Regions from separate parts of the Thalassotalea montiporae genome, predicted to be linked through region 2. Evidence: predicted binding sites of a transcription regulator. Region 2 holds the regulator's gene; each other region holds the start of a gene.
The links. The regulator FNR, encoded in region 2, switches genes on or off when oxygen is low (the NO sensors DNR and NnrR bind a similar motif). The targets are predictions, from matches to a motif close to TTGATCTAGATCAA.
Positions count from the first base shown of each region.

Region 1: a site for FNR is predicted at 6,499-6,512, ahead of ACSLUR_RS00735 (GbsR/MarR family transcriptional regulator). Genes of this name have one in related genera too.
Region 3: a site for FNR is predicted at 6,277-6,290, ahead of clpB (ATP-dependent chaperone ClpB). Genes of this name have one in related genera too.

Region 1 covers NZ_JBQRUO010000001.1:161,625-171,989, reverse strand. Annotated here, with positions in the region: gene ACSLUR_RS00760 (alpha/beta hydrolase family protein) at 266-1,132, shown strand; gene ACSLUR_RS00755 (hypothetical protein) at 1,203-1,508, opposite strand; gene ACSLUR_RS00750 (S8 family serine peptidase) at 2,067-4,379, shown strand; gene ACSLUR_RS00745 (serine protease external chaperone) at 4,393-4,926, shown strand; gene ACSLUR_RS00740 (YncE family protein) at 5,349-6,224, shown strand; gene ACSLUR_RS00735 (GbsR/MarR family transcriptional regulator) at 6,672-7,223, shown strand; gene ACSLUR_RS00730 (cytochrome ubiquinol oxidase subunit I) at 7,726-9,105, shown strand; gene ACSLUR_RS00725 (cytochrome d ubiquinol oxidase subunit II) at 9,150-10,175, shown strand; gene ACSLUR_RS00720 (TonB-dependent receptor domain-containing protein) at 10,269-10,365, opposite strand, start outside.
Region 2 covers NZ_JBQRUO010000008.1:84,298-94,662, forward strand. Annotated here, with positions in the region: gene ACSLUR_RS17485 (NCS2 family permease) at 1-1,122, opposite strand, end outside; gene ttcA (tRNA 2-thiocytidine(32) synthetase TtcA) at 1,303-2,232, opposite strand; gene uspE (universal stress protein UspE) at 2,444-3,373, opposite strand; gene ACSLUR_RS17500 (fumarate/nitrate reduction transcriptional regulator Fnr) at 3,587-4,303, opposite strand; gene ACSLUR_RS17505 (sulfite exporter TauE/SafE family protein) at 4,350-5,021, opposite strand; gene ccoS (cbb3-type cytochrome oxidase assembly protein CcoS) at 5,021-5,254, opposite strand; gene ACSLUR_RS17515 (heavy metal translocating P-type ATPase) at 5,251-7,644, opposite strand; gene ACSLUR_RS17520 (FixH family protein) at 7,655-8,149, opposite strand; gene ccoP (cytochrome-c oxidase, cbb3-type subunit III) at 8,474-9,448, opposite strand; gene ACSLUR_RS17530 (cbb3-type cytochrome oxidase subunit 3) at 9,448-9,621, opposite strand; gene ccoO (cytochrome-c oxidase, cbb3-type subunit II) at 9,627-10,271, opposite strand; gene ccoN (cytochrome-c oxidase, cbb3-type subunit I) at 10,295-10,365, opposite strand, start outside.
Region 3 covers NZ_JBQRUO010000001.1:907,800-918,164, forward strand. Annotated here, with positions in the region: gene ACSLUR_RS03885 (pilus assembly protein) at 1-504, shown strand, start outside; gene ACSLUR_RS03890 (type IV pilin protein) at 504-908, shown strand; gene ACSLUR_RS03895 (TapY2 family type IVa secretion system protein) at 928-1,236, shown strand; gene ACSLUR_RS03900 (GspH/FimT family pseudopilin) at 1,475-2,023, opposite strand; gene nadE (NAD(+) synthase) at 2,119-2,952, opposite strand; gene glnB (nitrogen regulatory protein P-II) at 3,132-3,470, shown strand; gene bamD (outer membrane protein assembly factor BamD) at 3,554-4,315, opposite strand; gene rluD (23S rRNA pseudouridine(1911/1915/1917) synthase RluD) at 4,470-5,444, shown strand; gene pgeF (peptidoglycan editing factor PgeF) at 5,428-6,213, shown strand; gene clpB (ATP-dependent chaperone ClpB) at 6,438-9,014, shown strand; gene ACSLUR_RS03935 (DUF4124 domain-containing protein) at 9,190-9,651, opposite strand; gene pssA (CDP-diacylglycerol--serine O-phosphatidyltransferase) at 9,943-10,365, shown strand, end outside.

The DNA of each region.
Region 1 (10,365 bases), on a different contig from region 2:
CATATTAGCCAAAATATTTTGTTACCAAATGTAGTTCCATAGAGTAACAACTTTAATTTAGTTCAGTATGAAGATTATTGATAGTGTTTTCATCATTCAATGCTCAAGAGCGTATTAGCTTGGGGACCTATTTGGCTGAATCACTCTCAAACTTGACTTTCTGGTACGACCAGTTAAATTCTACATTATCCAGTCAATTTAAAGAATCTAGCGCTAACATATCTATGCGTTAAAAAGCAGCTCGATATAGCTAGCATAAACGAAGATGAATCAAACTCAGATTAACGAGCAAACCATCGTTTGCTCAGACCAAGTAACCTTGGCAGCGACTCTTTTTCGGCCAAGTAACGAGCTTAAAGGGGCGGTATTAATTGGCCCAGCTACAGGTATTAAGCGACAATTCTATGCCAGCTTTGCCAGCTATCTCTGCGACAATGGTTATGGTGTATTAACCTTTGAAAACCGCGGTATAGGCGAGTCAAACCAAGGTTTACTCACCGATAACACAGTCACCTTGCAGTCTTGGGGAGAAAAAGACTTAACCGCAGCTTTCGAACATCTCAAGACACAATTTCCTGATGCTAAATACCATCTCGTTGGCCATAGCGCAGGTGGACAATTAATAGGTTTGATGCCCAACGCACACCAACTAAGTTCAGTTTTTAACTTTGCCTGCTCGTCTGGCTGTTTGGCAAACATGAGCTTGATCAATAAGTTCAAAGCTCACTTTTTTATGAACTTCTTTATTCCTTTGAATAACTTGTTGTTTGGCCACACAAAGTCACAACTTGTCGGCATGGGTGAGCCGTTACCTAAACAGGTAGCTAAACAATGGCGACACTGGTGTAACGGCAGTGGCTACGTCAAAATGGCGTTTGGGCGCACCGTTCATCAGCACTGGTATGATGAACTAGCCATGCCCTCGATGTGGGTTAATGCGGTGGATGATTACATTGCCATTAATGAAAACGTTGCTGACATGATCTCTGTGTTTAGCCAAATGCCTGCGCAAACACTCACGTTAGATCCTAAAGATCACGATCTTTCTGAAATTGGTCATATGAAGTTTTTCAGTCGCCAATCGCAAAAACTTTGGCCACTAGCAACCGATTGGCTTAGTAAACACGAGTAACTTTCGAACTACCAATGAACGTGAGATAGCGGAAACTAAAACCACTATCTCGAATGGTCAGTAGCAAGCACTATCGACCTCTTTTTAACGCCAAAATTTGCTGACCTGACGCATCATAAACAAACACTTGTCGCTGTTCTTTTTTAATACTGATCGCGACGAAGATGCCCCGTGAAGCATCGTATATTTCTCCAAGCCATAAGTTATCTTGCTGGCTCGCTTTTGTGATCTTTCGGATCACCAACTGACCTTCATTTTGAGGATGCGTTTGGTGCGATTTAACCTTACCAATGCCTTTATCGAGATCAAATTCAATGAGTGCCGGTTTATCTGCATGCTGCCAAATGCCAGCGATAGAGGAGCTTGCATGAGACATTCTTGGTAGAACAAAGAAAACTATTAAACAATATAACGTCAGACGTGACATATAAACTTTAAGAAACCTAATAACGCGATAGTGATGCAACATATGTAAGTAATCTGCTATGACATTTCAACGTATTTATTTTGAACCTTACAGTTTCCTTTAGTCATTTTTAAATAGTCGGTGCTTTAGATGCTCGCATTAGCGCTCAATCGCACTATCTGCTAGGCCAAACCAATCTCTCTAATTAGTTCGCCCCTAACCATAGTGAATCATTGACCTAAATTAAACTTCGTGACCTCAGGTGGATAAATACAGAGGGGCAATGCCAATGTCCTTTTCCTAGCTAAAATAAGACGATTACATTTCATTTACACTTTTATTACAAAATAAAAACATAAACTCTTTGATTTGGCTGTTTCTTGTGATAGAAAAACCGACCCAGTGTAAAAAATTACGACACAACTATAACGTATTTCTTATTTACTGGCATAAAAAACACATGGCTTATTGTGTTAAAGGTTAAAAAAATAAATGTAGTTAGGATAACTACTTACAATGGAAATATGCATGAATAAAAAGATGTTTAAACTGACAGCAGTTAATGCGGCTGTTTTACTCTCCCTAGCTGGTTGCGGTAGCGACAACAATCCTCCCAATGTAGAAGTCAATAATCCACCAAGTGCTCAGAAAGTTACCGTAACTGACGCCAAGCAGTGGATACCTGTTTCAGGTACTTTAGATGCCCGCGACCCAGACGGCGATGCTTTAACAATCTCTTTCTTAGAAAACGGTAATACAATTCGCGCCGTTGATGGGGTTTATACATTTAGCCACGGCCAACTAACACTAAATGGGCTAGATTTCGAGTATACATCGCTATCTGGTCAAGATGCCGTTATTACCTACACTGCGACAGCACAGAATATTGTAGCGTCATCTACAGTTGAATTTGTCAATGTCAGCAATGATCCATTGGCATACCAACAATGGCACTTGCGCAACACCGGACAAAAAGCTTATGCGCTTAGCGATGCTATGTACGAAGGCTTAGTACAATTATACGTAGAGCAAGGTCGTGGTACTGAAGCAGAGGCGCGTGAACGTTACGACAATATATTTGAAGAGCAGAATGCTACCGCTGTGATCGCTGGTGAAGATATGAATGTTGCCAATGCCTATGCGCAAGGTGTTACAGGTGCTGGCGTAACTGCTGTTGTTGTTGACTCAGGTATGGAAATTCGTCACGAAGACTTAGTTGATAACGTATTACCAAACCGCTCAATCAACTTAGATGCTACAACAGTTGACCGCACTGATCCTACTAGCCAAGCCAATAGTGGTGACCACGGTACCAGTGTAGCAGGCTTAATTGCGGCGAAAGGTTGGAATGGCTTAGGTGGCCGTGGTGTTGCTCCTGACACAGGCCTAATCGGCATGAACTACTTAGGTGGTGATAAGATTCCTCAACGCGACCTACTTGCTCACGGTTTCCCTGGTAGCGGTATTTCTGCAAGTGAAGAAATTTCAGCATTTAACCGTAGTTATGGTATTACCTTCCCAACCTTTATTGGTTATTCATTGGTTGATGAAGCAATTGAAGCGTATCCAAACTTAGCACTGCGCAACGGTAAAGGTGCGCTAAACGTTAAATCTAACGGCAACTCTTTTGAAGATGGTCGTGGCGAAGGTTCATTTTGTGCCGACAATGGTGCGCAAACGCTTGGTTTACCTTGCTACAATGCGGCGTTTGAGCCAAGCCAAGCCAATATTCACTACTTAAGCGTAGCTGCAGTAAATGCCAACGGCTTACACACAAGCTATTCGCAATCAGGTGCTAATACTATGGTCGCAGCACCAGCAGGTGAATTTGGTCGCTACGATCCAGCGATGGTTACCACTGACCAAATGACCTGTATCAATGGTTACTCAGGTTTCAACGGCGGTACTATTGCCGCGTGGAGTAATTTCTTTGGCGAAGCATTTGCGGCTAGCCAGCTGGCGTTTAACTACCCAGGTCATCCAGAAAATGCGACCTGTAACTACACTTCAACCTTCAATGGTACTTCTTCAGCAGCACCAAATGCATCTGGTGTTATTTCATTAATTCTGTCTGCGAATCCAGCATTAACATGGCGCGATGTTCGCCACATTTTAGCGTCTACCAGCACTATGAACGATCCTCAAAATGAAGCGGTCGAAATCGCTATTGGCGAAGGCTCATTCATGGCGCACGATGCTTGGATTGAGAATGCAGCAGGTTTCAATTTCAACAACCTATATGGTTTTGGTCGTGTTGATGCCGGTAAAGCCGTTGAAATGGCGAAAAACTATGCTGAAAACTTAGGCGACTACGTTACAACAGATTGGGTTGGAGCTAACGATTTATCAACAGATATCCCTGATAACAATGCCACTGGTATTGTGCAAGAGATAGAGATGATCGAGGACATTACCATCGAAGGTATGCAGTTCTCTTTTGACATTAGTAACGAAGAGATGGGTTTCGGATACCTACTAGAGGATGGCACTCCAGTGCAAACTTCTGCTGGTAACGATATTGCCATTGAAGTTATTTCACCTGCAGGAACACGCAGCGTATTATTATCTTCTAAGCAAGCTATCTTCTACCCTGCTTTCTCTTTTGATGTAGGTTTCCAACCTGGTTACGTGCTTAAAGACGCAGTATTCTTGTCAAATGCTTTCTATGGTGAAAATGCCAAAGGTACATGGAAAATCAGAGTGCTAGATACAGGAAATACTAACTTCGCGTTATCTGGCGGTACTGACAACAACCTTGAAGTTGCGGCTATTGTTAACAACAATGTAGATAGTAAGCTTGAAGCCGTATCGGTTAGAGCATTCGGACATGCAGCGCAATAAGAAGGACAATATAATGAAATTAAATAAGTTAATTATGCTAGGTGCTGTCGCTTTAGTGTCTAACGCTGCACAAGCAAACATTTCAATTGAAGATCAATTATCACAGTCGGTTTCGAAAACAGCGACGCTAACACAGCAAACAAAAGCAGAATTTGGCGCGTACAAAGTTGAGCCGGCGTTACAGCTAATACCTGCATCAATTGCAGATACCAAAAATGTTGTTGCCGCCAAAGGTGCTATGTCTGTTGTCACTGGCAACAGCAGCGATATTGTCAGTAAAGGTTCAGTGGTCAGAAATACATTGACCAATGAATTAACAACACTGACAGGTAATATTATTGTGTTGTTAGCAAAAGACGCTGACGCCTCTGCAGTAGCTGCCCAAGCAGGTATGAGAGTGGTCTCAGTATTTCCAGGTACCGACCTAGTCGTATTTGGCGCAATACCAGGTAATGACTTAGTTGATGCATTTAACAGCTTAAATGAGTCTTCACTTGCTTTATCTAGCAAGGTAGAAGTAACCGACACATTGTTCACTGCGCAATAATCGTTACATAAATTTAAGTGCTCACATTACCCGTGAGCAATAACCAACAAAGCCCTGTCGACTGATAGGGCTTTTTTATTCCTGCTTTTCTATATCTAGATTTAAAAATCTCTCTTACAACATCACGCAGTTTTTCCAGCTATAGCTGTTATTCATTTCCTATATTAAACTTTTCATAGCTTAAGTGCTTTTCTTGGTACTTTGATCTGCTTAGCACTGTGATCTGTTTTGTTTTGATCATATAAGTTCAGGTGCCTCAATAAAGTATCTTCGTCTATTAAAATAACAACAGGCAAAAAATAATGCGTCTCTTTATTTTATCTCTAATTTATATACTAACTTCGTTTACTCCTGCTCTTGCCGATACCAAGCCATCGATGCTTACCGGCACTTTGGTCGTCGTTAACAAAAGAGGCGATGACATGAGCTTTATCGATCTAGCGAGTCGACAAATAGTCGCAGCTAGAGCCACAGGCAAAGGTCCGCATGAAGTGGCGGTAACAAAAGATGGTAAATGGGCAGTAGTCACAGATTATGTCGGTGGCAATAGCTTGTCGGTGTTTGATATCGCAAACGCCCAAAAAGTCAGAACAATAGATTTAAGCGACTATCCAAGGCCGCACGGCATTTTATTTCTTGCTGATCAACGACGTGTTGCAGTATCAGCAGAAGCCGCGGATGCTGTGGTCATTGCCGATATTTTTAGTGGCAAAATCACACATGCCCTCAGCACTGAGCAAAAAGGCTCGCACATGGTGGCACTAAACGGCGCAACCGATAAGGTTTACACCACCAATATGCAATCCAATACGGTCTCTGAGTTATCCATTCCCGACGGTAAACTACTTAGACAAATCCCCATGCCAAAAACACCAGAAGCAATCACCATTAATGCCAGTGGCAGTGAGCTTTGGGTGGGTAGTAACCAAGACGGATTGGTTACCATCTTTGACACTAAAACAGGTAAACAAATCAAACAATGGAAAGACTACACCTTTCCTTACCGCGTTTTATTAAGCCAAGATGAGAAATATGCCGTCATCCCAGATTTTCGCCAAAATACACTCGATATTATTGAAGTTGAGAGTAAAACACGGGTCAAGCGAGTACAGTTTCCAGAAAAAACCACACCAAACGGCGTAATTTTCGCCCCAGATCAGCGAACTTTGTTTATGTCTGCATATGACAAAAATAAAGTATACGTAATTCAAGTACCCAGCGGTAAGGTGTTGTTCGAATTGCCAACGGGTGATGGCCCTGACGGTATTGGCTACTCACCATATACACTTAGCCGCTAACCCCCCCTCCCAGAAAGGTAGCCAAATATTGAGGTATCGATATAAGGAGGCGCTAAAGCAAAGTGAGCTACGGTAAGGGTATAACTAAATACGTTTTGTGTTTAAGCTAACCTAAATAGACCAATCACATTTAAGTTTACTGATATAAGTAAACTTAGACATAAAAAAAGGCTCAGCCATAAAGCTGAGCCTAAAAACGCCCCGTCGGGGTGGCTGGTGTAGACTTCCAGCACACCCGATAAGTCCATCTTAATCCTTTTGATAAAACATTTTATTGACTTATATCAAATTACCTTTACAATTTTCAGAAATTACTGAAAATTCAGAAACTGATAAACACTGAAAAATGTTGGCAGCATAGATACGGGCAACTGTAACCCAGTTATGCAAAAGGATTCCAATAAATAGTGTTGCATGGTTAATCAGATAACTGCGGAGTAGCGGCTAATGAAAGTGTCATCAATGACTCAATCGTTAATTCTTCACTTTGGTGAAATGGGCTCGAAATGGGGGTTAAATCGCACCCTAGGTCAAATGTATGCCCTGATTGTGTTGACCGAAGCACCACTTAATGCCGACCAAATTAGTGAGTGCCTACAAATCTCACGCTCCAATGTTTCTATGGGTTTAAAAGAGCTTAAATCGTGGAACTTGATCAAGTTACAGCATATTCCCGGTGATAGAAAAGAGTATTTCTCTGCACCTAGCGATGTTTGGGAAATTGCTCGCACTTTAGTGGTTGAACGCCGTAAACGCGAGCTTGACCCAACTTTATCTATGATGCGCGATGCCTTGTTGCAAGAGCCTGGTAACGACGCCGATCGCTATGTACAAAAACGTGTGCAGGAAATGCATGATCTGATGGAAATGGTCACCCTTTGGTCAAATGAGTTGCAGGGCATGTCATCAGACAAACTGGCCGCACTGCTTAAACTCGGCGAAGGTATCGGCAAACTCATTGATATGAAAGACAAGCTATTACCCAATAAAAAAGCTTAAGCGCGTAATGGGCAAACAATGGCTAAGTAGATAAAGCATCAAAGACTAGCGCACAAGCGACTAACACCAAAAGCGTTTGCTTAAAACACAGGCTCAAAACATAAGCTAAGAAGCGCAAACAAACTAATTCCGATAAAGATCATCTCCCCCTTTTTCCCAGTTTAGACAGGGTTATGATCCTTATCACAGCAAAGCTGCCCGTAATGTTCAGCGTTGCGAACAACCAAGCTGAGTATGCAGGCCTGTATTGTAGGCTGATGAGCAAACAAAGTCGGGCTGTGTGCCGCTAATGTGTTTTGGCATGCCTAATTTGCATAGCTAATTCGCATAGCTAGTTCGCATAGCCAAGATACTTCATGCTCATACCTTATTAGGTGTTGGCTCGGTCAAGTTGAAAAGAATTCGTTTAGCTAATGCGCCCAAGGAGGTGCTTATGTTTGCTTTTAATCCACTTGCCTATATCAATCTGGCCTTTATCGATTTGGCTGCTGAAACTGGCCTGATGTTGTCGCGAATTCAATTTGCCGCCAACATCAGTTTTCATATCTTATTTCCAACCATCAATATCGCTCTGTGTTGGATTCTCGTTTTCTTCAAATGGCGCTACAACCGCACCCAAGATGATGCTTGGCTGCGCGTATATCGGTTTTGGGTGAGGATCTTTGCACTAACATTCGCCATTGGCGTGGTCAGCGGCATTACCATGTCTTTTCAATTTGGCACTAACTGGCCCGGTTATATGGAAAAAGTCGGCAATATCGCTGGCCCTTTATTGGGCTATGAAGTAATGACCGCCTTCTTTTTGGAAGCCTCCTTCTTGTCGATCATGCTCTTTGGCATGGACAGAGTCTCGAATCGCGTACACACCATAGCAACTGTGCTAGTCGCTGTTGGCACTAGCCTATCGGCCTTCTGGATTTTAGTGCTCAATTCTTGGATGCAGACGCCCGCAGGTTTTGAAATGATCGACGGCGTAGCCCATGTAACCAGCTGGTATGAAGTGGTATTTAACCCTTCTATGCCTTATCGCCTTGCCCATATGCTACTAGCTTCGGCACTGACCGCAGCCTTTTTGATTGCTGGTATTTCCGCTTATCGCTTGATTAAAGGGGATCAAAAATCGTCAGTAAAATATGCACTTAACTTTTCTGTGCTGCTGGCTGCCGTATTGATGCCACTGCAAGCTTTTGTTGGTGATTTACATGGCTTGAATACCTTTGAACACCAGCCAGCGAAAGTCGCTGCGATGGAAGGGGTATGGCAAACTGAACGCGGTGCCCCGCTACTGTTATTTGCCGTGCCAGATGAAGTTGCGCGCACTAATCATTTTGAAGTCGCCATTCCAAATTTAGCTAGCCTGATTCTAACGCATGAAATTGACGGTGAAATTCGTGGCCTAGATGAATTTAAAGGTGAACATCCTCCCGTCGCCCCAGTGTTTTACAGCTTTCGTTTAATGATTGGCATCGGGCTATTAATGTTAGCCATCGCTTGGCTCGCTACTTATCAGTTTGTTTATAAAAAACGCTACCCAACATGGCTACTAAAAACCACCGTGGCCATGACCTTTTCTGGCTGGTTAGCAACACTTGCTGGCTGGTATGTCACAGAAATTGGCCGCCAACCTTATCTAGTGTCAGGTGTACTGACCACTAAAGAAGCTGCCACAGGCATTGCCCCAGAAAATATCGCCTTATCGCTGATCTTGTATTTGCTGGTTTATGGTTTCTTATTAATTGCTTATATCAAGACCTTGTTTGTGATGGCAGATCGCGCCGTTAAGCTTGAAGCGACAAACCCTAAATTGGCAGATATGCAGCAAGCAGATAGCCCTAGCGAAGCTTTAAATGAAAAACTAAGCACGCCAGCAAGTGCCCAATAATTCACCATACGATTTAGTATCAAAAAGTTGTAAAGGAGTTTGTGATGGAGTTTGTTACAGAAAGCTCAACAGTAAACTGGTTACCTATGGTGTTTATTGCACTCATGGGCTTGTCGTTTCTGGTGTACGCCATTTTAGATGGCTATGACTTAGGCGTCGGCGTATTGCTACCCACCGACAAAGCGGCCGCCAATCAAGCAGCACGCGACAAAATGATCTATTCAATTGGCCCGTTTTGGGATGCCAATGAAACTTGGTTAGTGTTAGCCATTGGCTTAATGCTGATCGCATTTCCCAAAGCCCATTCGATTGTGCTGCAAGCTTTGTATTTACCCACGGCACTTATGCTGTTTGGCTTAATTTTACGCGGTGTATCTTTTGATTTTCGCACCAAAGCGCCGAGTAAAGACAAGCATAAATGGGATTTGGCGTTTAAAGCCGGATCGTTAATCGCCACCCTGTGCCAAGGTTATATGCTGGGCCGCTATGTAACCGCGTTTGATGCTAGTACTGCGGCAACCTTATTCGCCCTGCTCTCTGCGATTTGTGTCACCGCAGGTTACTGTTATGTTGGCGCAGCTTGGTTGGTAATGAAAACCGAAGGTGAATTGCAAAAACGTTCGGCAAAATGGGCGATTTGGTCGAACCGTTTTATGGCAGTAGGGATAGTCGCAGTTTGTATAGCCAACCTATCTATTGATCCGGTTATCGCCGACAAATGGTTGGGCTTTCCGCAAGTGTTTATCTTGATCCCATTGGTTATGCTGTTTGGCTTTATGTTTGTCACCGTTGAGCTTTACTTACGCAAAGTGCCGATGGCAGATGATTTTGGCTGTTGGTACCCGTTTGTTTGCGCCATCATTATTTTCACTTTGTGTTTTTGTGGCTTAGCCTATAGCTTCTATCCGTATATCGTGCCAAACCAACTGACGATTTTTGAAGCAGCCAGTGCCCCTGCTTCACTCTTAGTGATTTTCTGGGGCGCGGTGATTGTATTGCCTGTGATTATTGGCTACACGATTTTTGCGTATAAGGTGTTTTGGGGTAAAACCAGTCAGTTAAATTACTAGTTGTTACTACTAAGTAGGCAATTTCTAGAAATAAAAAAGTGAGGGCTAGCCCTCACTTTTTAGTGTCGAAATACCTTATCGGTAGTTAACTCGCTACATTGCGTAATTAATACCAATATACGCAGCGCGATCTTGCGTGTTGTAGTTAACGGCAGTTTCGTAGTTTTCGTTGAATGCGTTAGTAATACGC
Region 2 (10,365 bases):
TGCAGGTACTGCTTCTAACAAGTCGTCCCAATCAATATGAGCAAGGCTTGAAAGCATTAATACCGCAACGAAAAATAGAGGGCCTGCTGTGGCGTAAGCTGGCACCATACCCGCTAGTGGCGAGAATAATAAGGCAAGTAAGAATAAGCAGCCAACAACAACCGCAGTTAAGCCTGTGCGACCACCAGCGGCAACACCTGAAGCACTTTCAACATAACTGGTGGTAGTTGAGGTGCCTAACATGCTACCTGCGATAGTTGCAGATGAGTCAGCAAGTAGTGCTTTATCTAGGCGAGGCAGTGAACCGTCTTCATTTAGCAGTTTACCTTTTTGGGCAACAGCGATTAATGTGCCTGAAGTATCGAACAAGTCGACAAACAAGAATGCAAAGATAACACTGATCATGCTCACTTCTAATGCGCCCATGATGTCTAATTGCATAAACGTTGGAGTCACATCAGGTGGTAGCGACACTAAACCCTTAAATTGAACGTCGCCAAGTAAAATGCCTAAGCCAGTCACAATTAAAATTGAGTACATTACCGCGCCATTCATACCGCGACTTGCCATTGCTACAATCAGGAATAAACCAAGTGCCGCCATCAACGCCGGTAATGAAGTAATATCGCCAAGGTTAACTAAAGTTGCTGGGTTATCTACGATAATGCCAGCGCTTTTTAAGCCGATAAAAGCGAGGAATAAACCAATACCGGCAGCAATACCATAGCGCAGTGATTGTGGAATACTGTTGATAATCCATTCGCGAATTTTGAAGATGCTCAGTATCACGAAAATGATACCCGAGATAAACACGCCACCAAGCGCAACTTGCCAGCTGTAACCCATCTCAAGGACGACTGTGTAGGTGAAAAAGGCGTTTAGGCCCATGCCCGGTGCAAGGGCAATTGGGTAGTTGGCGAAAAAGCCCATAATAAAACAGCCAACCGCTGCGGCAACACAGGTTGCGACAAATACGGCGCCGTGATCCATACCGGCATCGGCTAACATAGCGGGGTTAACAAAAATAATGTAAGCCATTGTCAGGAATGTGGTGATTCCCGCAACTACTTCTTGGCGAACGTTAGTTCCGTGTTCTGTAAGTTTGAAAAGTTTTTCTAACATCATGGGTTGCTAAGCTTAAAGTTTGGGCCAATTCATTGGCGTTAAAAAGAAAGCGTTCAATGTCCTAGATGCTGTTTGCGTAAAATGAGGCAAAAAGCAGCGCATCAGGACATACTTATTCGTTAAATAATCCGTTAATTTTTCTAAACAACTTTTCTAAATAGTTTTTACAAATAGTGTTTAGACATTGGAAACGTCGATAATCATTGAATCGTCTATGTTGCTATCTAACGAATTGGCAAGCTCTGTCGCTAAATTGGTAGACGAAACAGTTTCTTTTGAAAAGTCATAAGCTTCGCGTGGCGCGCTGCGATCAATTGGCAGATTGGCGAAGTCAAATAGCTCAGTATCGGCTAATTGGCTTGGGCTGACATTTTTCAATGATTTAAATATGTTTTCAATGCGACCTGGGGTTTGGGCATCCCAGCTGCTAAGCAAAGCCTTAATATTTTGGCGTTGCAGGTTTTCCTGAGAGCCACACAGGTTACATGGAATAATTGGATATTCACGTACTTCTGCAAAGGCAATAAGGTCTTTTTCACGAACATAACTTAACGGGCGAATAACTGTGTTTCGACCATCGTCTGCGCGAAGCTTCGGTGGCATAGCTTTTAGCTTTGCACCAAAGAACATATTTAAAAATAAGGTTTCCACGATATCATCCATGTGGTGACCAAGGGCAATCTTAGTTGCACCAATTTGCTCAGCAAACGAATAAAGCGTGCCGCGACGTAAACGCGAACACAAACCACAAGTGGTTTTACCTTCCGGAACTTTTTGTTTAACAACCGAATAAGTGTCTTTATCGATGATGTAGTAGGGGATATCAAGTGATTCGAAGTAGTCGGGTAAGATGTGTGCTGGAAAGCCCGGTTGCTTTTGATCCAAGTTAACGGCAATCACATCAAAATTGATCGGTGCTGACTTTTTTAAGCTAAGCAAAATATCAAGCATGGCAAAAGAATCTTTGCCGCCACTAATAGCTGCCATAACAACATCGCCTTCTTCGATCATATTGTAATCAGCAATCGCTTTACCGACTTTACTACGAAGTCGCTTCTGCAACTTGTTGGCTTCAAAGATGGCCTTTCTGTTATCTGCTTCAGTCATACCAAAAAACTACTCAAATAATTGGGCGCGTATTATATAGCTAACTGGTATAAAAGATAAGTAAAAATAACCAACAGTAGCATTCTTTTTAGCGACTGTTGGTTACGATTTTGTTAATGTTTTTGGTAACTTACCGAGCGGTCAGCTTTGGTTTTGGTGTTTTAATATTTTGTTTTATATTCGTTATATCAATCTGTGTATGACTCAGCAGCTAGCTTTGTAGCGGTGAAATATAGCCTGCTGGTTTTAACGCCAAGACATCACAATTCAATCGGTCAATAACATGTTCAGCAGTATTACCGATTAGTGCTGCTGACAATCCGGTACGACCAATTGTCCCTAAAATGACCAATTCGGCATCAAGTTCTTGTGATAGCTCGTCAATAACATCTTCCGGTAGACCTTCTTTGATATAGGTATTGGCGGTATCGATGCCGTATTTTTCAGCATGCGTTTGCATTGATTGTTGATGATGCTGCAACATGGTGTCGTTGTATTGGCTGGCATCAAATTCGGGGATTTCGATGGCAATGTTGACCGGAGTGCCAGGAAAAGAATTAACTAAATGCACATTAGCGCTAATTAAATCAGCAAGGTGTTTGGCTTCTTCTGTGATGATGCTATTGAGCGATTGGTGCTCACCTTCATCACTACCGACATTAACCGCCGCTATAATATTGCCGTTTGCTGGCCATGAATGGTCTTTAACCAATAATAATGGGCATGGGCATTTACGTAATAAATGCCAGTCAGTTGGTGTGAAAATCACGGATTTGAGTTTGTCGTGCTCGTGCGTACCTTTGATAACAACGTCATAGCCATGCTCTAACACTTGGTCAATAACCGCTTCAAAAGGTCTGTTATGCCAGATCACTTTGATGTCGATGTCTTTTTCAGAAGCGCCTAGCTCCTTTATACGTTCATCAATCCACAACATACGATCATTGATCACAATTTGCCGCATGGATTCACGCTCGTCGCTAGAGAGCATAGTCGTCATTTCGTATGAAAAATCGAAAATGCTCAAAAACGCTGTGATTTTGCCTTGCGTTTTATCAGCAAGCTCAATTGCCCGACTTAAGGCTTTTTGTTCTTCAGTTGTTGGGTCAACTACGACTAAGATTTTTTGATACGTTTCCATGCTCGGTACCTCGCTGATTCAATAGTGTACAAACAGTGTGCTTTTAATGAGCAAATAATTATTTGTTTTAAATCAATAAATAGGCGCTACTAACCAATTACTTTTAGCTTAGTAGGTAAATGCACTGATGCAAGGTTGTTAGCGGTGAAAACGGATTGTTAAAGGGGAATAAAAATAGAAGCGAAGAAGAAAAAGGAAGGAAATCGCCTTGCTTTACAGCATGGCGACTTCATTTAATCCATCGAGATCATTGATGGTAATTAACTTCCCTTCAACAATGATGAGCTCTTGTTTATGAAAACGATTTAGCAAGCGACTAATCGTTTCAACGGTCAAGCCAATGTAGTTGCCAATGTCGCCACGCGTCATTGTTAAGCGGTACTGGCTGGCAGATAGGCCACGGGCTTTATATCGGCTACTTAACGATGATAAAAATGTTGCTAAGCGTTGCTCGGCATTTTTACGATTAAGTAGTGATAGCATATCTTGATCTGCTCGAATCTCATTGCTCATTAGCCTTAAGACTTGGCGTTTAAGTGCTGGCATCGAATTCGAAAGTTCATCTAGAGTATGGTAAGGGATTTCACAAACCATCGACGTTTCTAATGCTTGTGCAAAACTCTGGTGCTCGCTGCTGGCTAAGGCGTCGAAACCCAGTAAATCACCAGCTAAGTGGAAGCCGGTAATTTGTTCTTCGCCGTTAGAATCAATGGTAAATGTTTTAAAAGTGCCTGAGCGAATGGCGAATAGAGAGTGAAGTGCTTCGCCGTCTTGGAAAATCTTTTCGCCTTTGTGGATAGGGCGCTTGCGGTCGATAATATTATCGAGTGTATCTAACTCCTGCTCGTTAAGGGAAAATGGTAAGCAAAGCTCACTGATACTGCAGTTTTGGCAATGAATATGATTGTTGCTTGCACAGTGACTAGACATGGCGGAATAACCTTAATATTTCCTTGGAATTACGCTCGGTATAGTATTAAAACATCAGCCTGTAAGCAATAAACAATGTATAAAAACCGTAACAGATTAGACCTGTAGCCAAAACGTTTCTAAATGTTCGATTTTGTAGCATATTTTTGACCGAGAAGACGCCAAAGGAAAGGGTGAGCAATGCGGGTAGGGTACCAGCACCAAATGCTGCCATAATCAGTGCCCCTTGGCTAAAGCTACCACTGGCGAGCGACCATGTTAGCGTTGAGTAAACTAAACCACAGGGTAACCAACCCCAAACAGCCCCCAAGCCAAATGCTTTACGTTTGTTATTTACCGGCAAAAAGTGTTTCGCTAACGGCGAGATAAATTGCCAAAGCTTTTTACCGGCTTGCTCAACCTTCGCCAGTAACATAAACCACTGGCCTAAATACAAGCCAAGTAAAATTAGAAAGACGCCTGACAGTAGTCTTAAACCCGTTAGCGGTACACCGAAGTTTTTTGCCGTAATTGAGCCGGTAAAACCGACAATACCGCCGATTAAGCTATAAGAGAGGATACGGCCTAGATTGTAGCCTGCTACAAGTGAGAACTTTTGCTGGTTTTGTCCGGCAGGAATGGCCGACAACAACATACCAGAAACGCCGCCACACATGGCAATGCAATGGCCTGCACCGAGCAGGCCAATAATAAATGCCGAAAATAGATCGATGTTCATTAACGCTTATTGCTAGTGTCAGATGATGTGCCAGATGATTGCTCTGAAGCTTCGGTATTACTTACTTCGGTATTCGCTGTCTCATCTTTCAACTTTTCATCATCGAATAAGATGCTTAAACCTTCTTTTTCCAAATCATTAAATTGCTCGGTTTTTACCGCCCAAAAGAACAAGTAAATGCCGACAATAAGCAGGATGATAGCTATGGGAATTAGTACGTAAATTACACTCATTTTTTCAATAATCGCAACGAGTTAGTGATAACCAATATTGAACTGGCTGACATGCCAATTACCGCCATATAAGGCGTAATGTAACCGCAAACGGCTAATGGCAGTACAATAGCATTATAGCCAAATGCCCAGCCATAATTTTGCCAGATAATACGGCGAGTCTTTTGTGCAACATGACGCAATACCGACAATGACGTTAATCGGTTGTTAAGTAAAATCACATCAGCGCCACTTTTTGCGACGTCTGTACCACCGCCCATGGCAATGGAAACGTGTGCTGCGCTAAATACTGGTGTGTCGTTTACACCATCACCGACCATAGCCACAGTATGATCACTTTGCAGTGATTTTACCTTTTCCATTTTCTCGTGCGCACTCAGGCTCGAATGCACGTGGTCTATTGGTAGTTGATCGGCAATTTGTTGGCAGCCCGCACTGCTATCACCTGACAGCATATACGTTGTCATCGCTTTCGCTTTTAGCGTGCTAAGCACACTTTGGGCGTCTTCACGTGCGCTATCGGTGAGATAAATAGCGGCAACTAGCTTGTCGTTAACCATCACAGCAATTTGTGCGTCGTCACAATTTAACTGTTTTGCCTGACTGCTGTCGGTAATTAACCAACTGACTTTACCCAGTGAAATTTCATCGTTATCTACTCGGCCTGTAACACCGAGCCCTGGATGTACTTTAATCTCAGTTGCGTTAATCGCAAAGTCGCGATACTGGGTAAATGCTTTAGCAAGTGGGTGTTGAGAATGAGCTTCCAGCGCTGCTACCAAGGTTAATAGTTGCTGTTCACTATAGTTTTCATCAAAGCGCTTAAGCTGGGTTACTTGAAACTCACCTTGAGTGAGCGTACCGGTTTTATCAAACGCGTAGGTGTCAACTTCTGGAATCGTTTCCATCACATGGCCTGATTTGATCATAATGCCATCACGATTAAGGCGCGTAGTGCCGCAAGTGAGCGCGGTTGGCGTGGCAAGCGATAATGCACAAGGGCAGGTAGCAACTAACACGGAAAGCGTGATCCAGAACGCTTCACTTGGCATATGTTGCTGCCAGTATAGTGCGGTGCCTATCGCGGTTAGTAAAATAATAGCAACAAAATACTGAGCGATTTTATCGGAAAGTTGGGCGATTTTAGGCTTGTGCGCTTGCGAAGACTCGCTTAATCGGATCAGTTGGCTTAAAAAGGTATCACTACCCGGTTGTACAACATTGGCAACTAGATTGCCATCGCCATTAATAGTACCGGCAAATATATTGTCACCAATTTTTTTCGCCACAGGACGCTGTTCACCAGAGAGCATGGCCTCGTTAAAGTGGCTATCGCCGTGTTCAATAACACAGTCTGCCGGTACGGTTTCGCCCGGCTTAATCATCACTTTATCGCCAATTGCTAATGATTTAGCAGCAACATACTGTTCTATATCGTTGACGAGTTTAGTCGCCGTCATTGGCATGAGTTTCAATAAATTGGCAGAGACTTGCGCGGCACGAGAGCGAGCGCGAAACTCTAAAAACTTACCAATGAGCAGTAAAAAGGTGAACATGGAGACAGATTCAAAATAAACCTCACCTTGCTGACTAATGGTCGCCCACGCACTGGCAAAAAAGGCCAGCAGTATGGCGATAGATACGGGCACATCCATTGATAAGCGTTTTGATTTCAACGCATTAATAGCGCCGGTATAAAATGGCAGCGCACCATAGAAAATAATAGGCGTGGTCAGCAGTAAGCTGGTGTAGCGAAGATACACTAGATTGTGCTCTGACATATCAGAGAACGCACCGAAATATAAACCAACGGCAATCATCATCACTTGCATCATTAAAATGCCAGAAATGCCTAAGCGTTTAATAAACGTTTTGCTTTGCGCTAAGTTTTGTTGCTCAGCATCGCTCGCTTTAAAGGGCAGGGCATGATAACCAAGTCGTTCAATTTGTTCTATAATCTTACTGAGCTTAATGTGATCATTTTGCCAGTGAACCGAGGCACGTTGGGTGGTGGCATTAACCGAAATGTTACTGACACCACTAATTTGCTCTAGCTTCATTTCGATCAGCCACGCACACGCGGCACAGCTAATGCCATCAACCGTTAAGATGGTTTCTCGAGTATTACCGTCTTGATGTGTAAATTCATGCTGGAGATTATCATCATCGAGCAGTTGATTTCGTTTCAACTGCTCTGGTACTAGTGCCGTACCTTTGGGGGCATTTTCGGTGCGAAACTTGTAGTAGTCGGTAAGGTTATTTTCAACGATAGTTTCGGCAACCGCCTGACAACCAGCACAACACATGGCTTGTGATTGCTGATCAATCGTCACAAATAGCGAAATACCCTTAGGAATGGGCTCGCCGCAATGAAAGCAAGGATCTGACATGTGTACGTTATTATTGAGCTTGTGCTGGGTTTGGTATTAACTCAATGAATTCTTCTTGTGGTAATGCAACTGTTGCTTGCACTTTCCAGTTGTTTTCAAAAGATGATAGGGTAACACGCCACTTGCCAGATACTGCTTCTTCAAAGCGGTGTCTGAAATCACCATTGCCGTCAGGCGTTAGCGCTAAGTAAAAATCTCTTTCTTCTAGCGTTGGGTGATAGAAATTGGCATTAATGACTGGAAATTCTTTTTCAATGCCGAGTGGGCGAATAACTAATTCATTATCAGAAAGTTTTAAGCCGAATTTCATGCCAAGTTTTTGAGCAAGCTTAACTTTAGACACCTCAATATTAATTGCCTTACCCTTTTTATAGTAGTCACCTACCACTAAGTCATCGGGGTCGGTGTTTGCAATAATCACGGTAGTGATACCTGCGATCACCGCAGATAAAGGTAGGAAAAAGACTAACCAAGCCCACGGTTCTTTATACCAAGGAGTTTTCATTAATTTATTCTACAGTCTAGTTACGACAAATAAGGACAATATTGTAGCGTTTTTCATCGTCGGTCTCTACGATTTAATCGAAAATTTAAGATCTGGGTCAATAAAATCTAACCGCGCAATTTCATGAGCAACATCTATAAAAAGAGTGACTTAGGTTTGCGAGTAATCTATGTAGCTCCTATGAAAACGTTCTGGTGAAAAACGGTTAGGTGTTGAAAGCCCTTTTAAATAAAAGGCTAGGAGTGTGGGCATTAATAGGGCATAAAAAAACGCCTTGCTAATTGCTTAGCAAGGCGTTTTTAAAATGAAACTTGTGTTTAATGATTACTTATTAGATAAGCTGTAAACGTAAGCACTGATAACGTGAATTTTCTCTTCGCCTAGGATATCCAACCAAGCTGGCATTACACCGGCACGGCCATTGCGAATAGATTCTTCAACGGCTTTTTGTGAGCCACCGTATAACCAGATGTTGTCGTTAAGGGCAGGTGCACCAAGTGCGATACCCATAGCATTGCTGCCTTGACCTTCTGGACCGTGACATGCCGCACACATTGCGAACTTAGGCGCTGCTTTTGCTGCGTCTTCAGCGTTAACTTCACGGCCACTCAAGCTTAATACGTAAGCTGCCATTTCTTTAACACCTTGCTCACCACCTAGTGCTGATTTCCAAGCCATCATACCATTAGCCTTACGGCCGTGGATTAATGAGTGCTTGATGTCAGCTGGTGTGCCGCCGTATAACCAATCGTTGTCCGTTAGGTTAGGGAAGCCAGTTGTACCGCGTGCGTCAGAGCCGTGACATTGTGCACAGTTTTGTAGGAACAAACGTTGACCTACTTTACGTGCTTCTTCGTCACCAGCTAAATCTTCAATGCTACGCGCTGCGTATGCTTCAAAGATTGGGCCGTATTTTTCGTCAGCTTGCGCTACTTCACGGTCGTACTGGTTAAGTACACCAGAATCTGACTTTAAGTTAGCAGCAGTTAACGCTTTTGACTCTTCGATGCTCATAATACCTTGGTTAGATGACTTCCAGCCAAAAAGACCTTGCCAGTTACCTAAACCTGGGTAGAAAAGTAAGTAGCCGAAGCCCCAAATGATAGTAATTAGGAAGAATGTCGACCACCACTTAGGAAGTGGGTTGTTTAATTCTTCGATACCATCAAATTCGTGTCCCATTGATTCGCCTTCAGGGACACCAGCGAAGTTCTTTAAACACCAGCGTAATAATAGGTAACAACCTACTAATGTTCCTAGTGAAAGAACTGTAATCCAAATACTCCAGAAGCTAGACATTATTTATTAGTCTCCTGTTTGTTTACCTCATCTTTGTGGTCTTCTTCGAAAATAGAGTTCGCTGCTTGGTCAAAAGACGATTTGCGACTCTTGCTGTAAGCCCAGACCACAATGATGATAAAAAGTGCCAATATTAGAAGGGCAATTAACCCTCTTAGTGTTCCATAGTCCATGGTGATTACTTCAATGCGTGACCTAACGACTGAAGGTAAGCGATGATAGCTTCCATTTCCGTTTTACCTTGTACGTCAGAACGTGCATTTGCGATGTCTTCAGCTGAGTAAAGTGGAATAGGGTTGCCATTTTCATCTTTATGGCCACGGTTACGAGTTAACATGTTGAACGTTTCTAACTTCTTCGCAGTTAGCTTGCCGTCTAACGTGTTCTCTTCTAACCATCTGAATGATGGCATGTTTGACTCTGGCACTACCGAGCGTGGGTCGATTAAGTGAGCACGATGCCAGTCATCACTGTAACGGCCACCAACGCGCGCTAAATCAGGACCAGTACGCTTAGAACCCCATAGGAACGGATGCTCCCATACGTGCTCACCAGCAACTGAGTAGTGACCGTAGCGTTCAGTTTCTGCGCGGAAAGGACGGATCATTTGACTGTGACATACGTTACAACCTTCACGGATGTAAATGTCACGACCTTCCATTTCTAGCGCAGTGTATGGACGTAAGTTAGTTACCGGCGTCGTTGTTTCTTTTTGGAAGAATAGTGGGGTAATTTCCACTAAACCACCAATACTGATCGCCATAATCGTAAAGATGAAGAACCAGCCAACGTGCTTTTCAACTTTTTCGTGCTTGTTTTGCATATTATTAGCCATGATAACGCTCCTTAAGCTGCTTCAACTTTCTTAAGGCTGCCGTTTTCAGCACCTATGGTTTTTAACATGTTGTAGATCATGA
Region 3 (10,365 bases), on a different contig from region 2:
TATGATTACACTGGTAACCCTTTTGCTAATCAGAGCCTTAGTGATAGTGAGCGGGAACAATTAGCATTTGCTGTGAGTGAAGAAGATGGCTGGCGAATAAGCTTGCAAGGCAGCGGAGAGAAAAGTGTTACACAGCCTGAGGCAATAGCAGGTGTTGCATATTACAACAGCTTTATTCCTACTTTTGCTTCAGCAGGCACCTGCGCCTTAGATGGCGGTAAGGCACAATTGTATGCTGTTGATTTAGCGTTAGGAACAACTGTTTATGAGACGAGGATAATAGAGCTGCCCGGTATCATAAATGAAAAGCCAACTATTGTTACTCGGCCGCCAACAACAGATGATGATGAATCGGATCCAGATAACCCTAAAGAAACTGATCAAAGAACAGAAGTTGTGTTGCTTGCACCTGATGAAAAGACAATTTGTGATGCAAATGGTAACTGCGACGGTTTGAGATTGAAAACAATGCGTACAGCTCTATATGTTGAGGAAGATAATTAATGAAAAGAAGCATCAAGTCTTCTGGTTTTACTCTGATCGAGTTATTAATTGCTGTTGCAATTATTGGTATTTTGGCAGGAGTTGCATACCCAAGCTATCAGAGTTACGCGACTAAATCGAAACGAACTGAGGGCCAGCGTGAATTGCTAAGAATTGCCAGCTTGATGGAGCAATACTACTTAGACAACAGAATTTATACAAATGATATGACAAAGCTTGGCCAAGCTAAAGATCCTTTTGAAACTGAAGGCGGTTATTACAAAATAGATGCAACAGTGACTGGAGACAGCTTTATCTTAACCGCCACGGCTCAAGGGAGCCTCGCTTCTGCTGATGTGAAATGCAAAGAGCTTAAGGTGACAGACGCTGGCCAAAAGACACCGAGTAGCGATTGTTGGGATTAACACTAGTGAGAACGATAAAATGAAAAGTATCTTTGTTGCGATTGTCGCGTTAGCTGTTTTATTGAGCCCATCTGATGTAAATGCTAAGGCTGATGACAAAGCTCGTATTAAATGCCATATCGCATTGCTAGGTGGAACGGAAATTATTCATTATAAAATTATGCCTGCTAATCAAGGTGCGAGCTATTTCGACAAGCTAAAAAAGAATAAGCGCATTAATAAAAAGCGAACAACCGAACGAATTTTTGATGTCTTTGAGTGTGTTCCATTTGGTCAAAAATTTACAGAATCAAAAGCGAATGCGTTAGAAAACAGCTTACCTAAATAGCCGACATTAGATTGTGTTTATAGTTTTTCCTCATGCTTTAAGGACGACTATCACTCGCTTAGTCAAATCAAGTTAGCAAAACTAAGTGTATCGTCGGTTTAGCTTGGCTTTATTTGAGAAAATGTTCCTAGAGCTCTGCCATTCACTATCGTTCTCTCTTAACTCTGTGCACTAGCGTCGCATACGGTTGAAGGGTAGGGGTATTAGCATACAAACAAGCGGTCACTATATAACTACACTACTCACAAGTGATATCAGCACCAGCTCTTGTTTCGTCAATGTTGTCATTATCCGTGTCTCGTGTTTGAATAGCTCTACCTCGCAATGAGACAATAACCCCGCGGTTGAACTGTGGTAGGCTTTTGGGGCAATAAGCAAAAGTTCCTGCCGCGCCTCCTGCTTGGCCAGTCGGCTGATAAGTCAGACTAGCCCTTGGAAAGGTTAAGGTGTCGCCCTCATCAATTGAGGCTTTCACTCGAATAATAGTTTCATTGTCTGCCGAATCATAGTCACCGTTATTGTTCACATCAACAAACGCACTTATTTCACGCGACCAATCATCTACACAGCTTTTTCCATCTAACGGGCAGACGATGACTTCATGTTCTAAGTTTATAGCGGTATTTCTTGCTGTGAGCAGTAGGCGATGAATTTGAGATATTTCGTTGTCCACTCTAATTTGCACGATCCAATTATTGAAATTTGGTAATGCTACCGCCAGCGCGATTCCTATGATGGCAACTCCAACCATTAGCTCTACGAGCGTAAATCCTTTTGATATTTTCATAATCAGCCACCTTAACTACGAGCGGTTAAATCCTAGTCAACAGTTATACCACTGTTGGCTAGGAACACCAAATGGTCGATGCTAGAAATCAAGCTCTAGTCGTAGATAGTGGGAATCGCCAGGCGCTTGTGTTGGGTTTTGTTGTAGATAGCTACGATACGGTCACGAACCTCATCAGAAACTACTTTGCCTTCCAAGAAGTCATCTAATTGGTCATAGCTAAGGCCTAGTGCATCTTCGTCTTTCTTGCCTGGGTCTAGGTCTTCTAAATCAGCGGTAGGGGCTTTTTCCACTAAAATTGAGGGAGCACCTAAGTGCTTAGCTAATTGTCTAACTTGGCGCTTTGAAAGACCAAAAAGCGGCACTAGGTCACATGCGCCATCACCCCACTTGGTAAAAAAGCCTGTAATGTTTTCTGCAGAGTGGTCAGTGCCAATCACTAAGCCGCCAAGAATACCAGCAATGTGGTACTGAGTTACCATGCGGCTACGCGCTTTTACATTACCTTTTGAAAAATCGATTTGGCTGTCACTTGCACTAAGTAATTGTGCACTTTCTAAGGCGCTTAAGGTTTCTTGGTTAATACCATCAGCGCCTGCTTTGATGTTGGTTGTTACCACATTGCTTGGTTGGATAAAAGAAAGCGCAGTTTGAGCGTCTTCTTCATCAGCCTGAATACCATAAGGCAGTCTGACCGCTATAAATTTGTATTCTTCAGTTGCGTGCTCTTGGTTCAACTCGTTAACGGCAAGTTGCGCTAAACGGCCGCAAGTGGATGAGTCGACACCACCACTGATGCCCAATACAAGGTGCTTAAGTGAGGAAGAGGTTAGTTGTTTTTTGATAAAGGCTACTCTGCGCTCTACTTCATATGCAGGGTCGATTTCGGGTAACACTTTCATTTCTTCAATGATCACTTGCTGATTCATTGTTAATCCTTGGTATCAAAAATAGTTAAGCTGAGTGTAACAAAAAGCACAGCGATTTGTGCAGACCATTTATACGTGAAAATAATTCAAATGGTTGAGTTTTCAGCGCTTAGTTATTTTGTTTTTTAATTATCGGCATATAATAAAAACGTAGCTGTAAAAATTATTAAGGCGTGAAAATGAAAAAAATAGAGGCGATTATAAAGCCATTTAAAATGGATGATGTGCGTGAAGCATTAGGCGAGATCGGCATTACCGGTATGACGGTGTCAGAGGTGAAGGGCTTTGGCCGTCAAAAAGGTCATACTGAGCTATATCGTGGCGCGGAATATATGGTGGATTTTCTGCCAAAAATGAAAATTGAGATTGTCGTGGCATCTGACGATGTCGAGCGCTGTGTTAACGCTATTATTGAAAGTGCGCAAACAGGTAAAATTGGTGATGGTAAAATCTTTGTCACTGATGTTGAGCGTGTAATCCGAATCCGTACTGGTGAAGAAGACGAAGCAGCTATTTAGACTCTAACTCTCTTTCCTCTGAGCTGAACAATAAAAAAAAGCTGCATGTGCAGCTTTTTTTGTACCCGTTGGTAATCGAGTGATTAATTATTTAACAATGGGTTATTAGGGTAGTTAGCCGCAATAACTTGCAGTGTGTTACGTTTTAAATCGTCTAATCCTAATGCTTGATAGCATTCAACCATCAGTTCAAGAGCCGCTTCTGTTTCTTGAGTTGGTGCGTAGTATTCAACGATGTAGCGAGCACGATTAGCGGCAGAGACATAAGCCTCACGCTTTAAGTAAAATTTAGCGACTGCAAGTTCGTATTGAGCTAAGCGAGATTTAATCGCAATCATGCGCTTTCTCGCATCTGCAGCATATTTACTGTCTGGATACTCATCAACGATTTTACGTAAATCCTTAAAGGCATCTCGTGATGCGCTTGGATCGCGATCTGAACGGTCAATACCCGCTAAATCTTGGAATAAGTTTTCTTCTGTCGCTACGTTAATTAATGCGCGCATGTAGTAAACATAGTCAACGTTAGCGTGCTTAGGGTTTAATCGTAAAAAGCGATCTGCTAATGCAATGCCTTGCTCAGAATTACCTGTTTTATAATAAGCAAACAATAAGTCTAATTGCACTTGGTGCGAGATAGGGCCAAATGGAAAGCGAGAATCAATAGCAGATAAAATTTGAATAGCTTTTTGATATAAGCCGTTATCAAGCGCTTCGCGAGCGTCAACAAACAATGCTTGGGCGGAACGATCAGGTACTTTTTCAATATCAGTATCAGAAGAAGAGCAGCCAGCAAGCGATACTACTGCGGCTAACACTAAAGCTCTTAAGGTCAATTTATCCATAGACTCGATTATCACTAGGTTGTTTTCGTTAAAATTGTTATGAAAGCCCTAAACAAAAGGGTAAAATGCTTTTCTTTTTTTGTTGAGCAGCATTCTAACTCAGCATTCTTGCCTTGCACAGTGCAAATACTAATTTGATAGCAAAGAGATTTTAATGGCCGAAATTATCCAACATCAAGAAACTGTTCCACAATCCTGCTTAGGAAAACGTTTAGACCAAGCATTAGCGGAAATGTTTCCTGATTATTCGCGTTCACGCTTAAAAGAATGGATTTTAGCGGGTAATGTTAAGTTAGACGGCAAGGTTGTCACCAAAGCGCGCGAAAAAGTGTTTGGTGAAGAAACCGTTGAAATTGATGCCACCATTGAAGCGGAAGTGCGCTTTGAACCGCAAGATATTCCGCTAAACATTGTTTACGAAGATGATGATATTCTGGTCATTAACAAGCCAGCGGACTTCGTGGTTCACCCAGGTGCAGGTAACCCAGATGGCACAGTGCTTAATGCTTTATTACATTACTGTCCTGAACTTGAGCTAATTCCACGTGCTGGTATTGTTCATCGTCTAGATAAAGACACAACGGGGTTAATGGTAGTTGCCAAAACCATTGCCGCGCAAACAAATTTAGTTGATGCTTTGCAAGCGCGTGAAATTACGCGTGAATACGAGGCGATCGCCAGCGGCATTATGACCGCAGGTGGTACAGTAGATGAGCCAATAGGGCGTCATGCAACTAAGCGCACTCATATGGCCGTGACGATGTCGGGGCGCCCATCGGTTACCCATTACCGTGTGATGGAAAAGTATCGCTTACATACGCGTTTACGACTGCGCCTTGAAACGGGTCGTACTCACCAAATTCGTGTGCATATGGCACATATCACGCACCCGCTAGTCGGTGATCCGTTATACAATGGTCGTCCAAGACCACCTAAAAATGCGACGCCTGAGTTACTAACATTTTTGCGCAGTTTTAAACGTCAGGCGTTGCATGCCGCAATGCTATCACTGTATCACCCAATCACGGGCGAGTTAATGACATGGCGTGCCGACATCCCTGATGATTTTGTTGAACTCGTCGAGTTATTAAAAGAAGACACTAAGCTTAACAGTGAGCAAGACTACTAACGCTGGGCAGCATACAGCTAGCCACAAAGTTGCTGTTGATTGGCCGGCCCGCCATGTCACGGCATTTACGACGACTCGCGAGCTTGCTGGCGAGTTGGCGCTGGCCGGTCAATACGATAGCTTTAATTTAGGGCTGCATGTTGGCGATAGCCCAGAACAAGTTAATGCCAACCGAGCAAGTCTTGCTAAAGATTTACCAGCTGGTACAAACATTCAATGGCTTGAGCAAGTCCATGGCAGTAATGTTGCTATTGTCGATCAATATCAAGTGGCACCAATTACCGCAGATGCAGCGATAACACGAAGCCCTAATATTGCCTTAGCGGTAATGACGGCAGATTGCTTGCCTATTTTAATTGCCGATAAGTCAGGGCAAGTTATTGCCGCAATTCATGGTGGCTGGCGACCATTAGCGCAAAATATAATTGCGAAAACTGTTGAAGCGATGAACACACCTGTCGCGCAATTAGTGGCTTGGTTAGGCCCTTGTATTGGCCCAAGAGCTTTTGAAGTTGGCAATGAAGTTAAAAACACATTTGTAAACCTTAACCCGGCAACGGTAGTTGCTTTTCAGGTAGTGCCTCAGTCTGCTCAAAAATACTTGGCGAACCTGCATCAAATTGCGCAATGTCTACTCAGTGCTTCAGGTATTGTTGAGGTAGCCAGCCTGCCTCATTGCACCTATTCTATGGCGCAGCAATATTATTCTTACCGACGCGAAAGCGTCACAGGCCGTATGGCAAGTATTATCTGCCGCAACGATTACTAGTGCTTACGCTGCTACTGTTAGCCCCTCTGCATATTATTAGCTCCTCCAAAGAACCTTAAAAGCTTGTTTTAAATCAACATCGCACCCTACATATACTTGATTTTAGCAGTTAAGCCCCTATAGATAATGTTAGTTTTAAAGCGTTAGCAAATTACAGTGAGCTAAATCACTATCATTTTACACTTGCTAATGCTAACCAGAAATTATCGAGAACCGAGGTTTGTATGCGTTTAGACAGGTTTACTCAGTCTTTCCAATTAGCTATTTCTGATGCGCAATCATTAGCATTGGGGCGAGATCATCAGTTTATTGAACCACTGCACTTAATGATGGCCTTACTAAAGCAATCTGGTAACAGCGTTATTCCTTTGTTAAAAAGTGCAGGGGTTGATGTTAGCTCGCTGCGCAAACAAGTTGATAAAGCGCTTGATGGGCTGGCAAAAGTTCACGGTGTTGGTGGTGAAGTTCAACTTTCATCAACAACCGGTAACTTGCTAAACCTTTGTGATAAGTACGCGCAAAAATTAAAAGACGCTTACATTTCTTCTGATGTGTTTTTATTAGCTGCGCTAGAAGATACTGGCATGCTAGGCCAGATTTTAAAGTCGCTAGGGGCGACAGAAGCGCGGCTCAAAGATGCCATTAAGCGTATACGAGGTGGTCAAAACGTTAACGATCAAAATGCGGAAGATGTAAGACAGGCGCTCGATAAATTTACGATTAATCTCACCGAGCGTGCAGAGCAAGGTAAGCTAGATCCTGTAATTGGTCGTGACGATGAAATTCGTCGTGCAATTCAGGTGCTTCAGCGTCGCACAAAAAACAACCCTGTACTTATCGGTCACCCAGGGGTTGGTAAAACCGCCATTGTCGAGGGTTTAGCGCAACGTATTGTTGATCACGAAGTGCCAGAAGGGCTGAAGAACAAACAGGTATTGTCGCTTGATATGGGCGCACTGGTGGCGGGCGCAAAATATCGTGGTGAATTTGAAGAGCGTTTAAAAGCAGTATTGAATGAGTTGTCTAAGTTAGAAGGGCAAGTCATTCTGTTTATTGACGAGCTACATACCATGGTCGGCGCAGGCAAAGCCGATGGTGCAATGGATGCTGGAAATATGCTGAAGCCAGCACTTGCACGCGGTGATTTACACTGTGTTGGAGCGACAACACTCGACGAGTATCGTCAGTACATTGAAAAAGACGCAGCGCTTGAGCGCCGCTTCCAAAAAGTTATCGTTGATGAGCCAAGTGTTGAAGACACTATCGCGATTTTACGTGGTCTAAAAGAGCGTTATGAACTGCATCATTCGGTGAATATTACCGATCCGGCAATTGTTGCCGCTGCAACACTTTCTCACCGATACATCAGCGATCGTCAATTACCCGATAAGGCAATTGACTTGATTGATGAAGCGGCTTCCAGTATTCGCTTGCAAATGGACTCTAAGCCAGAAAACTTGGACAAATTAGAGCGTAAACTTATTCAGCTTAAACTAGAGCAACGCGCCTTGGCGAAAGATACTGACGATGCGTCAATCAAACGTCTATACGCCATTAACGCAGAAATTAAAGATACGCAGCAGCAATATGACGAGCTAGATGAGATTTGGACGACTGAAAAAGCAGCATCGCAAGGGACGCAAACCATCAAAGCAGAACTTGAACAAGCGAGAATAGATTTGGACTCAGCACGCCGTGCGGGCGATTTGAATCGTATGTCTGAGCTGCAATACGGCAGGATCCCTGAACTTGAAAAGCAGTTAGATTTAGCCAGTCAAGCGGAAATGCAAGAAATGAGCTTGCTCAGTAACAAAGTTACTGAAATTGAAATTGCTGACGTGCTTAGTCGCTCCACTGGCATCCCCATAGCTAAAATGCTGTCTGAAGAGCGTGAAAAGTTACTCAGTATGGAGAATGAACTTCATCAGCGCGTCATAGGCCAGTCTGAAGCCGTTGTTTCTGTCGCTAACGCTATTCGCCGATCACGAGCAGGCTTGGCAGATCCTAATCAGCCAATAGGCTCTTTTTTATTCTTAGGCCCAACAGGTGTTGGTAAAACAGAGTTGACTAAAGCGCTAGCCGAATTTTTGTTTGATACTGAAGATGCCTTGATTCGCGTTGATATGTCTGAGTTTATGGAAAAACACTCCGTTGCTCGACTAGTGGGAGCCCCTCCAGGTTATGTGGGTTATGAAGAAGGTGGCTATTTAACCGAAGCTGTGCGCAGAAAGCCCTATTCGGTAGTGCTGCTCGATGAAATTGAAAAAGCGCACCCTGATGTGTTCAATATTTTACTACAAGTGCTTGATGACGGCCGTTTAACTGATGGTCAGGGGCGAACGGTAGATTTTAAAAATACCGTCATTATTATGACTTCCAATATTGGCTCGGAATCAATCCAAAGCTATAGCGGTGACGAAGAATACGAATTAATGCGAGCCTCTGTGATGGCAGAGCTTAGCCAACATTTTAAACCTGAATTTATTAACCGTGTTGATGATACCGTTGTTTTCCATCCATTAGTCGCAGAGCAAATAGTTGAAATTGCTAAGATTCAAATTGCATCTTTATCAGCGCGTTTAGCACAGCAAGAGCTTGGTTTGCACCTTGACGACAGTGCACTAAGAAAGGTTGCAGAAGTTGGTTTTGATCCTCTATTTGGCGCTAGGCCATTAAAACGTGCAATTCAAACAGATATTGAAAACCCTATGGCGCAGCGTTTACTGGCAGGAGAATTTGAAAAGGGCCAGAAAATCGTTGTTCAATTTGCTGATGACAAATTTACTTTCACTACGGAATAGTGATGTTTTTGATTGTTTTAGCGCAAGAAGAAAAGTGTAAATGTAGATAACTTTCCAGTGAGTGATTTTAGGTCGTGCTTTTAGGTAATGGTTTTAGGTAGTAGCTTGGTAGCTGCTACCTTTTTGATGATTGGTTACTGCTGTTAACTGAATAAGTTATCGCAGCTAAATTGCATTAGCTATTGTCGTTATCATCACAGTAAATTTCGACGTGTTGTTTATTCAGCATACGCTGTTCTTGCTTTTCCTCTGGCGTTAGTAAACGAGAGCTGCCGTCTGGTTCTTTTAATAAAATTCGTTCAAAACCACCAAGCAATTTCAAATTAACTTGTGCTGCTTGGCAGTTCTTTTCAATTAACTCTGAAGCCTGGCGGGCACGTTCGAGCTCATTCTTGGCTTCTTTTTGTGCTTGCCTTTCTGCCAACCAATCATCAACAAATGAGTTTTTTTCACCGTCAGGAACTACTGGCGCATAAGCAACGCGGACATCGACTTTGGCAAAATCTTTATCGTTAGGATGCTGGTGACTAAAATGCACAATATTGTCTTTATCAACCCAGCGGTAAACAGTTGTATCTTGAGCGTTTCCTGACATTGTGAATAACAGCAGGCAAAGTGTTGGAATCAACTTGTACATAATTAAGGCCTTTTACTAGCAAACTTCCCAGCCAACAGCATTGAATAAAGTTTAACCCATCTTAAACATTAAGTTGATATATTGACAGCGTTTTTTCTGACCTCTGACTCACTGCACGCAAAGCTGTAAGTTGATTAATTATCAGTGTTGGGATTGCACAGTGAACATCCCCGATGTTTTGAGCTTACCGTGCCTATTTGAATTAATCTGTTACTAAATTTACGTAATGCGGCGCTAAAAGAGATGTGCTAAATTAGCTGTTTTTATCAGACAAGGACATTTCTCGCTTATATGACTTCGCCTAATGCTAATGTGAACCAAAGCCGAGGTATTTATTTATTGCCGAACTTATTAACTACGGCAGGCTTGTTTTCAGGGTTCTACGCGGTTGTTTCGTCAATGAATAATCATTTCGAAGCTGCTGCAATTGCTATCTTTGTGGCAATGATTTTTGACGGGCTAGATGGCCGAGTTGCTCGTATTACCAATACTCAAAGTGAATTTGGTGCCGAGTATGACAGTATGGCTGATATGGTTTCTTTCGGCATCGCCCCTGGGTTAGTGGCCTATAATTGGGCGCTCTCTGGTATGGGTAAGTTTGGTTGGCTTGCGGCTTTTGTCTTTGTTGCCGGTGCAGCGCTTCGCTTAGCACGATTTAATACTCAAGTAGGGGTTGCGGATAAACGTTATTTCCAAGGGCTAGCAAGCCCAGCA